DNA from 2 places in the Rhizobium grahamii genome. Region 1 is predicted to be linked to the other one. Evidence: predicted binding sites of a transcription regulator. Region 1 holds the regulator's gene; the other holds the start of a gene.
What was found. The regulator LexA, encoded in region 1, represses DNA repair genes until DNA is damaged. The targets are predictions, from matches to a motif close to TGTTCNNNNTGTGTTCNG.
Positions count from the first base shown of each region.

Region 2: the regulator LexA is predicted to act here: its motif matches at 3,136-3,153, upstream of uvrA (excinuclease ABC subunit UvrA).

Region 1 is NZ_CP043498.1:1,202,922-1,208,115, forward strand. Features, by position in the region: gene FZ934_RS06005 (ComEC/Rec2 family competence protein) at 1-2,294, shown strand, start outside; gene lexA (transcriptional repressor LexA) at 2,248-2,964, opposite strand; gene FZ934_RS06015 (VOC family protein) at 3,167-4,051, shown strand; gene kdsA (3-deoxy-8-phosphooctulonate synthase) at 4,048-4,890, shown strand; gene eno (phosphopyruvate hydratase) at 5,032-5,194, shown strand, end outside.
Region 2 is NZ_CP043498.1:1,490,766-1,495,959, reverse strand. Features, by position in the region: gene FZ934_RS07405 (GNAT family N-acetyltransferase) at 1-89, opposite strand, end outside; gene uvrA (excinuclease ABC subunit UvrA) at 91-3,015, opposite strand; partial or broken gene FZ934_RS07395 (single-stranded DNA-binding protein) at 3,266-3,810, shown strand; gene FZ934_RS07390 (MarC family protein) at 3,875-4,516, opposite strand; partial or broken gene gyrA (DNA gyrase subunit A) at 4,742-5,194, shown strand, end outside.

The DNA.
Region 1 (5,194 bases):
GCTGGTCTGCCGGCAGGCTGGCGCTGGCCGCGGAACTGGATCATGGACGTCTGTTTCTTTGCGCGCCGGTGCTGGCAGGCGCTGGCGCCGTTGCCTGGTTCGAGTTCGACACCGACGCCTCATTGTTCAGGCTGGGCGCATGGATTACTTTCCTGGCCCTGGTCTTCGTCGCGGCGGGCGCCGGTCGACCGCTACCACGGCGCGCCGCACTTGCCGGTCTCCTTTGCGTCGGCGGCATGTTGGCAGCGCAGATAGAGACGTGGCGGGCAGGGACGATCATTCTCGATTCAGCCGTCACCACCACACTGACCGGTCGAGTCGAACGCCGCGAGGGTGATGACAAGGGCCGGTGGCGCTATATCCTCGCGGTGGAGCGAACTGCGTCACCGGCGCTGAAGCGCATGCCAGAACGTGTGTCTCTGCTGGCGCGCGGGGATGCGCCAATTCCGATCGGTAGCTGGATAGAAGTCCGTGCCCGCTTCACACCTCCAGCCGGGCCGGCGTTGCCCGGATTGAACGATTTCGCGTTCGACGCATATTTCGCTGGCGTCGGCGCAAATGGCTTTGCCTATGGTGAACCGGTCGAAGTCGCTCCTGATGCTCTGTCGCCACGGCGCTCGGCACCCGACACGATCGTCGAAGGCCTGTATCGGCTGAGAAGCAGCATCGGCGAGCGCATCCGGTCCATCCTGCCTGGCGATACCGGCGCCTTTGCCGCCTCGCTTGTCACCGACGAGCGCCGGGCGATCTCGGACGAGACGACCGAGGCCTTGCGTCAATCCGGGCTCGCCCATATCGTCGCCATTTCCGGGCTGAACATGGCGCTGTCAGCCGGCATTTTCTTTATTGGCCTACGAGCGGTCTTCGGCCTTTTCCCGGCCTTCGCGCAGGCCTATCCGACCAAGAAAATTGCTGCAGCCGGCGCGTTGGCCGCACTGACGGCCTACTATCTCATATCCGGCTTCGCGGTCTCGGCCGAACGAGCCTATATCATGATGGCGATCATGCTGGTCGCGGCGCTCTTCGACCGTCCCTCGATCAGCCTCCGTAACGTGGCGCTTTCTGCCCTGCTGATCATCCTGACATCGCCGTCGGCAGTGCTCGGACCAAGCTTTCAGATGTCGTTCGCCGCCACGCTGGCCCTAGTTTCGGGTTATGTCGGCTGGATAAGCGGCTCGATGCCCGGCAAGGCGCTATTCGTTCACCCCGTGTTCAAACCGATCGGCTTCGTGTTTCGCTTCTTCGCCGGCATTGCCCTGACGTCGATGATTGGCGGCTTCTCGACCGCACTCTTCTCAATCGAGCATTTTCACCGCCTGAGCGCCTATGGCCTGCCGGCGAACCTGATGGCGATGCCGGTTATCTCGTTCGTCGTCATGCCTATGGGCATGCTGGCAATGCTGCTGACGCCGCTCGGCCTTGACGTTCTGCCCTGGAAGATAGCGGGCTTCGGTCTGGATATCGTCATCGACATCGCCAAGACGGTGTCGGGCTGGGGAGGCACCGTCGACGTCGGCCGCCTTCCGGCATGGTACTTTGCCGTCGCCTCTCTGGCGTTCCTGTTGCAGACGCTGCTTTTCACGCGCCTCAAATATCTCGGCTTTGCCGTCATGCTCATCGCGACCGCCTGCCTCAGGTTTCTGCCGGGATCACCTTTGCCGGAGTTGCTCGTATCGGATGACGGCTCGCTGGTCGCAGTCGTCGACGACGAGGTGCTGGCGACCAACAAACCAAAGCCCGGAGAGTTCATCTTCAATCAATGGCAGCGGGCGCTGGCGATCGAGCCGCAAGTGCCGCCGCTGATCCTCACGGATGTCCCGCCGCCACCGCAAAAGCGGGATCACGAGCGTGTGGTCCTGACCGCGAAAGAGCGGCGCGCGGCGACCGATCTCATGCGTCGATCGACGGAAACGACGCAATTTTCCTGCGCAAAATCAGCGTGGTGCGCTGTGACTTTGAAGAGCGGCTATCTGGTCGTCGTCGTCGACAATCTCGCCTATCTCGGCTCAGCATGCGACGTTGCAGACATCGTCATCACGCCCGCTCGGGTGCGGCTTGCGCAGTGCAGGTCCGGATCGCTTCTGTTTACCGGCGATAGCCTTCGGCGAACCGGCGCCCTGGAAATACGCATTGATGACCAGGGATCACCGGTGATCAACACAGCATACACCGGCCTCGACCGTCCCTGGATGCGGCAGCGGGCCTATGATTGGCGCACCGGAGCCTATGCGGACGCCGTGCGGCAGCCTAGTGATACCGGCGGATCAGCCCGACAAGCTTACCCTGTACCTTGACGCGGTCAGGGCCGAAAATGCGCGTTTCGTAAGCCGGATTGGCGGCTTCCAGCGCGATCGATGCCCCCTTGCGGCGGAAGCGCTTCAACGTCGCTTCCTCGTCGTCGACCAGGGCCACGACGATGTCGCCGGGGTTGGCCGTGCTGCCATTGCGAATGATGACCGTATCGCCGTCGAAAATGCCGGCCTCGATCATCGAGTCGCCTTTGACCTCAAGCGCGTAATGTTCGCCGGATGCCAGCATGTCGGCTGGCACCGAAATATCATGGGTGTTGTTCTGGATTGCCGAAATCGGAACGCCCGCAGCAATGCGTCCCATGACGGGCACGGAGACGGAATTGCCGTTGTCGGCACTAGGGGCGGGTTTCGGCGCAGGGGCAGGTTGCGGCTTCCCAAGGCTGCCTTCGATCACGCTGGGCGAAAAGCCACGCCGAGGCTGAATGCTGGGGCTGTATGCCTCCGGCAGCTTGATAACCTCGAGCGCGCGCGCTCTGTTCGGCAGTCGACGAATGAAGCCGCGCTCCTCGAGAGCGGTGATGAGGCGATGAATGCCCGACTTCGAAGCGAGGTCGAGTGCATCCTTCATTTCGTCGAAGGACGGCGGGACGCCGGACTCTTTCATTCGCTCGTGAATGAAGAGAAGAAGCTCCTGTTGCTTGCGTGTCAGCATCGAAGTCGAACCCCAGAGTCGTGAAACAAAGCCAGAACGGACACTATATGTTCCATATGTGTTCTGCAAGTGCCTAAATTTTCGTAAAACTTGCGTCGGACTTGTCCTGTTTTTGCATTTCATTTGCGGGATATCGAAAGCTTGTTGCATTGTTCTGCCATCGGGCGCACACCGATGCTGGTTTTGGAAGGAGGATCTGCCTGTGAGTGAAGCCCATCCTCTTGATCACATCGTCCTGCCGGTGGCCAACATAGGTCTCGCCCGCGAGCGGCTCGGCAAGCTTGGCTTCACCGTGGCGGCTGATGCCCGTCATCCGTTTGGAACGGAAAACGCCTGCGTTTTCTTCGCCGACAAAACATATCTGGAACCACTCGGGATCGCGGACACCGATATTTACGAGACGTCGCTGAAGAAGGGGAACAGTTTCACATCTCGCGATCGGGCATTTCGGTTTCGCTGCGGCGATGAAGGCATGTCCGCGGTCGTTCTCGGCACCTCTGATGCTGACCGCGACCACGCCCGTTTTCAGGCCGACAAGATCAGCGGCGGTGACATGCTTCAGTTTTCCCGTCCGATGAAAATGCCGGATGGGACGGAAACGACAGCTGCCTTTCGGCTTGCTTTTGCGGCCGATCTGAGAGCGCCGGATTTCTTCCTGTTTACCTGCCAGCGGGTCAACCCCTTGCCCGCCGATCGCAAAGCATTGGAAACGCACGATAACGGGGTCACCGGTATTGCCGATATCGTTCTGACGGCGCCCGATCCCAAGGCATTCTCGCTCTTCATGCGGCATGTGTCGTGCTCAGGCGCCGTGCGCGAGGATGCGTTCGGGGTCAGCGTAATCGCGCCGAATGCGCGGGTTTGTATTCTTTCGCCGGATGGGCTCGACGCCTATTTCGATCTTGCGGCTCCCGCTGCGGATCGCGGTCTGCGAGGCGTTGCGATCGTCTTCAAGGTTGGCGATCTCGCCGTGACAGAAGCGCATTTGGCTGCTAACGGGATGACCTACACGCGCAAGAACAATCGAATTCTGGTGAAGGCTGCGCCCGGGCAGGGCGCGCTCTTCGCCTTCGAGGAGAAACGATGAGCCAGACAAATTCCGAAGTCGTGGTTGGCGAAGGCGCCGGCCACGTCTCCTTTTCCAACGCAGGCAAGCTGTCTCTGATCGCCGGGCCCTGCCAGATGGAAAGCCGCGACCATGCGTTCATGATCGCCGGCGTTCTGAAGGAGCTCTGCGACAAGCTCGGCATTGGCCTCGTTTACAAGTCTTCCTTCGACAAGGCGAACCGGACGTCGCTCTCGGCACAGCGCGGCATCGGTCTCGAGACCGCACTCGAGGTGTTCGCTGATCTCAAGAAGGAATACGGCTTCCCTGTCTTGACCGACATTCACACCGAGGAACAATGCGCCGAGGTGGCCACTGTCGTCGACATCCTGCAGATCCCGGCCTTCCTCAGCCGTCAAACCGACCTGCTGGTCGCTGCCGCCAAGACCGGTCGCACCATCAACGTCAAGAAGGGCCAGTTCCTGGCTCCCTGGGACATGAAGAACGTGCTTGCCAAGCTCAACGACAGCGGCAACCCGAACATCCTGCTTTGCGAGCGCGGCGCCTCCTTCGGCTATAACGCACTGGTATCGGATATGCGTTCGCTGCCGATCATGGCGGGCCTTGGCGCTCCCGTGGTGTTCGATGCGACGCATTCGGTGCAGCAGCCGGGCGGGCAGGGTGGTTCCAGCGGCGGTCAGCGCGAGTTCGTCGAGACACTGGCACGCGCCGCCGTGGCTGTCGGCGTCGCGGGTGTGTTCGTCGAGACGCACGAAGATCCAGACAATGCTCCGTCGGATGGTCCGAACATGGTCTATCTCAAGGATATGCCGAGGCTTCTCGAAAAGCTCCTGGCCTTTGACGCCATCGCAAAGGGCTGACGTTCAAAAGACTGACATGTTCGTGTAATAGGCCACGCACGAACATCGCTGCGAAGCATGCGCAAAGCGCCATTGTAATTTGCGCATCTTCGATTAAGACGGATTTCAAACGATTTATCCACCCTCAAGCAGGAAAAGCCGATGACCGCAATTACCGACATTATCGCCCGCGAGATTCTCGACAGCCGTGGCAACCCCACGGTTGAAGTCGATGTCTATCTGGAAGATGGCAGCATGGGCCGTGCGGCTGTTCCGTCGGGCGCGTCGACCGGCGCGCACGAAGCCGTCGAAGTTCGCGATGGTG
Region 2 (5,194 bases), 290 kb from region 1:
CCGCCGAAGGCCGAAACGTAGGACTCGTAGGCACTCATCGTGAGACGGCGAACAACCTCTAGATCGGAAGCGTTCGCCTGCCTCAGCATGTCACTCGGCCGCCACCACGGTCTTCTTGGCGGGGCGCCGCTCCAGAAGCTCCTTCAGGAACTGGCCGGTATACGAGCGCTTCTCCTTGACGATCGCCTCCGGCGTACCAGAGGCGACGATCTCGCCGCCACCGTCACCGCCCTCAGGACCGAAGTCGAGCACCCAGTCGGCCGTCTTGATGACTTCGAGATTGTGTTCGATCACCACGACGGAGTTGCCCTGGTTGACGAGCTCATGCAGCATCTCGAGCAGCTTGGCGACGTCGTGGAAGTGAAGACCCGTCGTCGGCTCGTCCAGAATATAGAGCGTGCGTCCGGTCGAGCGCTTCGACAGTTCCTTGGCAAGCTTGACGCGCTGGGCCTCGCCGCCCGACAGCGTATTCGCCTGCTGGCCGACCTTGATGTAGCCGAGGCCGACATCGAAGAGGGCCTGCAGCTTGTCGCGCACGGCCGGCACCGCCGTGAAGAACTCGACGCCTTCCTCGACGGTCATGTCGAGAACGTCGGCAATCGACTTGCCCTTGAAGGTCACATCGAGCGTTTCGCGATTGTAGCGCTTGCCGTGGCAGACGTCGCAGGTGACGTAGACGTCGGGCAGGAAGTGCATCTCGATCTTGATGACGCCATCGCCCTGGCAGGCCTCGCAGCGGCCGCCCTTGACGTTGAAGGAAAACCGGCCGGGCTGGTAGCCGCGCGCCTTTGCCTCCGGCAGGCCCGCAAACCAGTCGCGGATCGGCGTGAAGGCGCCAGTGTAGGTCGCCGGGTTCGATCGCGGCGTGCGTCCGATCGGCGACTGATCGATATCGATCACCTTGTCGATATGCTCGAAGCCGTCGATGCGGTCGTGATCGGCGGGGATTTCGCGCGCGCCCATGACGCGGCGGGCCGCGGACTTGTAGAGTGTCTCGATCAAAAAGGTGGATTTGCCACCGCCGGAAACGCCTGAAACCGCCGTGAAGACGCCGAGCGGGATGGAGGCCGTGACGTTCTTGAGGTTGTTGCCGCGCGCGCCGACGACCTTGATCTCCTTGCCCTTCTTGGGCTTGCGCCGCTCGTCGGGCACGGGAACGCCGAGTTCACCGGACAGGTACTTGCCCGTCAGCGATTTCGGATTGGCCATGATATCCTGCGGCGTGCCGTGGGCAATGACCTGGCCGCCGTGGATGCCTGCCGCAGGGCCGATGTCGACGACATCGTCGGCCTGCAGGATGGCATCCTCGTCATGCTCGACGACGATGACAGTGTTGCCGATGTCGCGCAGATGCTTCAGCGTTTCCAGGAGACGGGCATTGTCTCGCTGGTGCAGACCGATCGACGGCTCGTCGAGAACGTAAAGGACGCCAGTCAGGCCGGAGCCGATCTGCGAGGCAAGACGGATACGCTGGCTCTCGCCGCCCGACAGCGTGCCGGAGTTTCTCGAGAGGCTGAGATATTCAAGGCCGACATCATTGAGGAACCGCAGGCGATCGCGGATCTCCTTGAGAATCCGGACGGCGATCTCGTTCTGCTTGGCGTTAAAGGTCGCCGGCAGAGTCTCGAACCAGTCGCGTGCCACACGGATGGACATCTCCGTGACTTGACCGATGTGCAGCTTGTTGATCTTGACCGCCAGCGCTTCCGGCTTCAGGCGATAGCCGGCGCAGGCCGGGCAGGGCGCCGCCGACATGAAGCGTTCGATCTCCTCGCGCGCCCAGGCGGAATCCGTTTCCTTCCAGCGGCGCTCGAGATTGGGAATGATGCCTTCGAAATTCTTGTGCGTCGTATAGGAGCGGGCGCCATCGGCATAATGGAACTCGACCTTCTCCTCGGTGCCGTTGAGGATGACGTCCTTGGCCTTTTCGGACAGGTCGCTCCAGCGGCTGCCGAGCTTGAAGCCGAAATGCTTGCCGAGGGCTTCGAGCGTCTGGTTGTAATAGGGGGACGACGACTTTGCCCAGGGAGCGAGAGCGCCGTCCCGCAGCGTGCGCTCCGTTTCCGGTACGATGAGATCGGCATCGATCTTCTGCTGCGAGCCAAGCCCGTCGCAGGTCGGGCAGGCGCCCGACGGATTGTTGAACGAGAACAGACGGGGCTCGATCTCGGGAATGGTGAAGCCTGAAACCGGGCAGGCGAACTTCTCCGAGAACAGCACGCGCTCGTGGGTCTCGTTCAGAGACTTGTTGGCGGAACCGCCGGCTGCTGTTTCCTCGACGGGCAACGGCTTGTCGGCAAATTCCGCGACCGCGAGCCCGTCGGCAAGCTTCAACGAGGTTTCAAAGCTGTCGGCCAGCCGCGACGCCATGTCCGGACGCACGACGATACGATCGACGACGACGTCGATGTCATGCTTGTATTTCTTGTCGAGGGTCGGCGCCTCGGCGATCTCATAGAACTGGCCATCGACCTTGACGCGCTGGAAGCCCTTCTTCATCAGCTCGGCCAGCTCTTTCTTATACTCACCCTTGCGGCCGCGTACGAGCGGGGCAAGGATATAGAGCCGCGTACCTTCCGGGAATTCCAGGACGCGATCGACCATCTGGCTGACCGTCTGGCTCTCGATCGGAAGGCCTGTTGCTGGCGAATAGGGGACGCCGACGCGCGCAAACAGCAGGCGCATGTAGTCGTAGATTTCGGTTACGGTGCCGACCGTCGAGCGCGGATTGCGCGAGGTCGTCTTCTGCTCGATCGAGATCGCCGGGGAGAGGCCGTCGATCTGGTCGACGTCGGGCTTCTGCATCATCTCAAGGAACTGGCGTGCATAGGCCGACAGGCTCTCGACATACCGGCGCTGACCTTCGGCGTAGATCGTGTCGAAGGCGAGCGAGGATTTCCCCGAGCCCGACAGGCCGGTCATGACGATCAGCTTGTTGCGCGGCAGGTCTAGATCGATGCCCTTGAGATTATGCTCGCGCGCGCCGCGGATGGAGATCGTCTTCAGTTCGCTCATCGTCTTCTGCTTCTGTGCTGGAACAAGCCCCTTATTTAGTGATGCCGGCTGGCGAGTCGAGGCTGAATGTCCATCTGCTGAGAGGTTTTCGATTCGATTGACAGGATCATAGGGATAAAATAGAACAAATAAAGAACAAATTTCTTTGTGGATGAACCTGTGATGGACGCCCCGGGCGGGAGCTCTATGGTTTAAGGTAGTTCATCGGTTCAAAAGAGCCGCCAGGACGGCGGCAGGCAGGGTGAGAAGTATGGCTGGCAGCGTGAACAAGGTAATTCTGATCGGAAACGTGGGTGCCGACCCGAAATCCGTCGGACGCAGGACGGCCGGCCGATCGCCAACCTCCGGATCGCGACCTCGGAAACCTGGCGCGACCGCAACTCCGGCGAACGCCGCGAAAAGACGGAATGGCATACGGTCGTCGTCTTCAACGAAGGCCTTTGCAAGGTCGTTGAACAGTATGTGAAGAAGGGCGCGAAGCTCTATATCGAAGGTGCGCTGCAGACCCGCAAGTGGCAGGACCAGCAGGGCCAGGATCGGTACTCCACCGAAATCGTTCTGCAGGGCTTCAACTCGACGCTGACGATGCTTGATGGCCGTGGCGAAGGCGGCGGCGCAGGTTCCGGTTACGGCGGTGGCCGCGGCGGCAATGCCGGCGGCAACGACTTCGGTGGCGGCGGTTATGATGACTACGGTTCTCAGCCATCCGGCGGCAGTGGCGGCCGCAGCAGCGGTGGTAGCGGCAGTGGCGGCGGGAACTTCTCGCGCGATCTGGACGACGATATTCCGTTCTGATCGATGCCGATCAAGTGAATGTAAGAGGCGGCGCATCCAGTGGTGCGCCGTTTTCTTTTGATGCCTACAGCGCCGGCGAAATGTTCATCGTGGCCTTGACGCCATCGACAACGAACTGGGTTGCCAGTGCCGCGAGGATGACGCCGAGCAGGCGCGTGAGGATGGCGCGGCCAGTCACTCCCAGGAAGCGATCGAGGCGATCCGCGATCAGGAGCGCCAGGAACATCAGCAACAGGCTGGCGGCAATCACGATGATCAGCTGCGCCCGCTCGAACGAGCCTTGCATCGATCCGGCGATCAGGATCGTGGCGGATATGGCGCCAGGCCCCGAGATCAGCGGAATTGCCAGGGGAAAGACCGAGATGTTGTGAATGTGGTCGACGGTGATCGCTGCGTTGCTGGTCTTTTCCTTGCGGTCCTGGCGCTTCTCGAACACCATTTCGAAGGCGATCCAGAAGAGCAGCAGGCCGCCCGCGATGCGGAACGCGCCGAGCGATATGCCAAGCACCGAAAGCACGCTTGCGCCGAAGAGGGCAAAGACGGCGAGAATGATGAAAGCGATGATCGAGCCGCGTAGCGCGACGTGCTTGCGCTGGCTGCGGCTCATGCCGGCGGTGAGCCCGAGAAAGATCGGCGCCAGGCCTGGCGGGTCGATGGTAACGAGGAGCGTCGTGAACGCGTTGATCAACTGGTCGGCGCTTGCCATCGTCTATCCTTAAACCCATATAGGCGCTTGGTTCTCTCCGATTGTGATGCGCCATTGCCGATTTGGCAAATCGGCGCGCGCCGGAAACGGGCCATATGCCCTCAAAGCCTTGCGCCGCCCTTATTCGACCGCAAAAGACTGTTCAAAACTCCTCGCTAAATTGGCGTGAGAACAGCCTTTCCGCTATAAATCTTCAAGTGATTCTAGAAGAGATCGTGATCCGTTTTGACTGAGCAAACACCCCCGGCGGCGGGAAGCTCCCGCCAGGCATCGAGCCCATCTCCATCATGGAGGAAATGCAGCGGTCGTATCTCGATTACGCGATGAGCGTCATCGTCAGCCGAGCGTTGCCGGATGTTCGTGATGGCCTGAAGCCCGTGCATCGGCGCATCCTCTACGGCATGTCCGAGCTCGGCATCGACTGGAACAAGAAATACGTCAAATGCGCCCGCGTAACCGGGGACGTGATGGGTAAATACCATCCGCACGGCAACTCGGCGATCTACGATGCGCTGGCGCGCATGGCGCAAGACTGGTCTCTTCGCCTGCCGCTGATCGATGGCCAAGGCAACTTCGGCTCCGTCGACGGCGACCCGCCGGCGGCCGAACGCTACACCGAATGCCGTCTGGAAAAGGCCGCGCACTCGCTGCTCGACGACCTCGACAAGGAAACCGTCG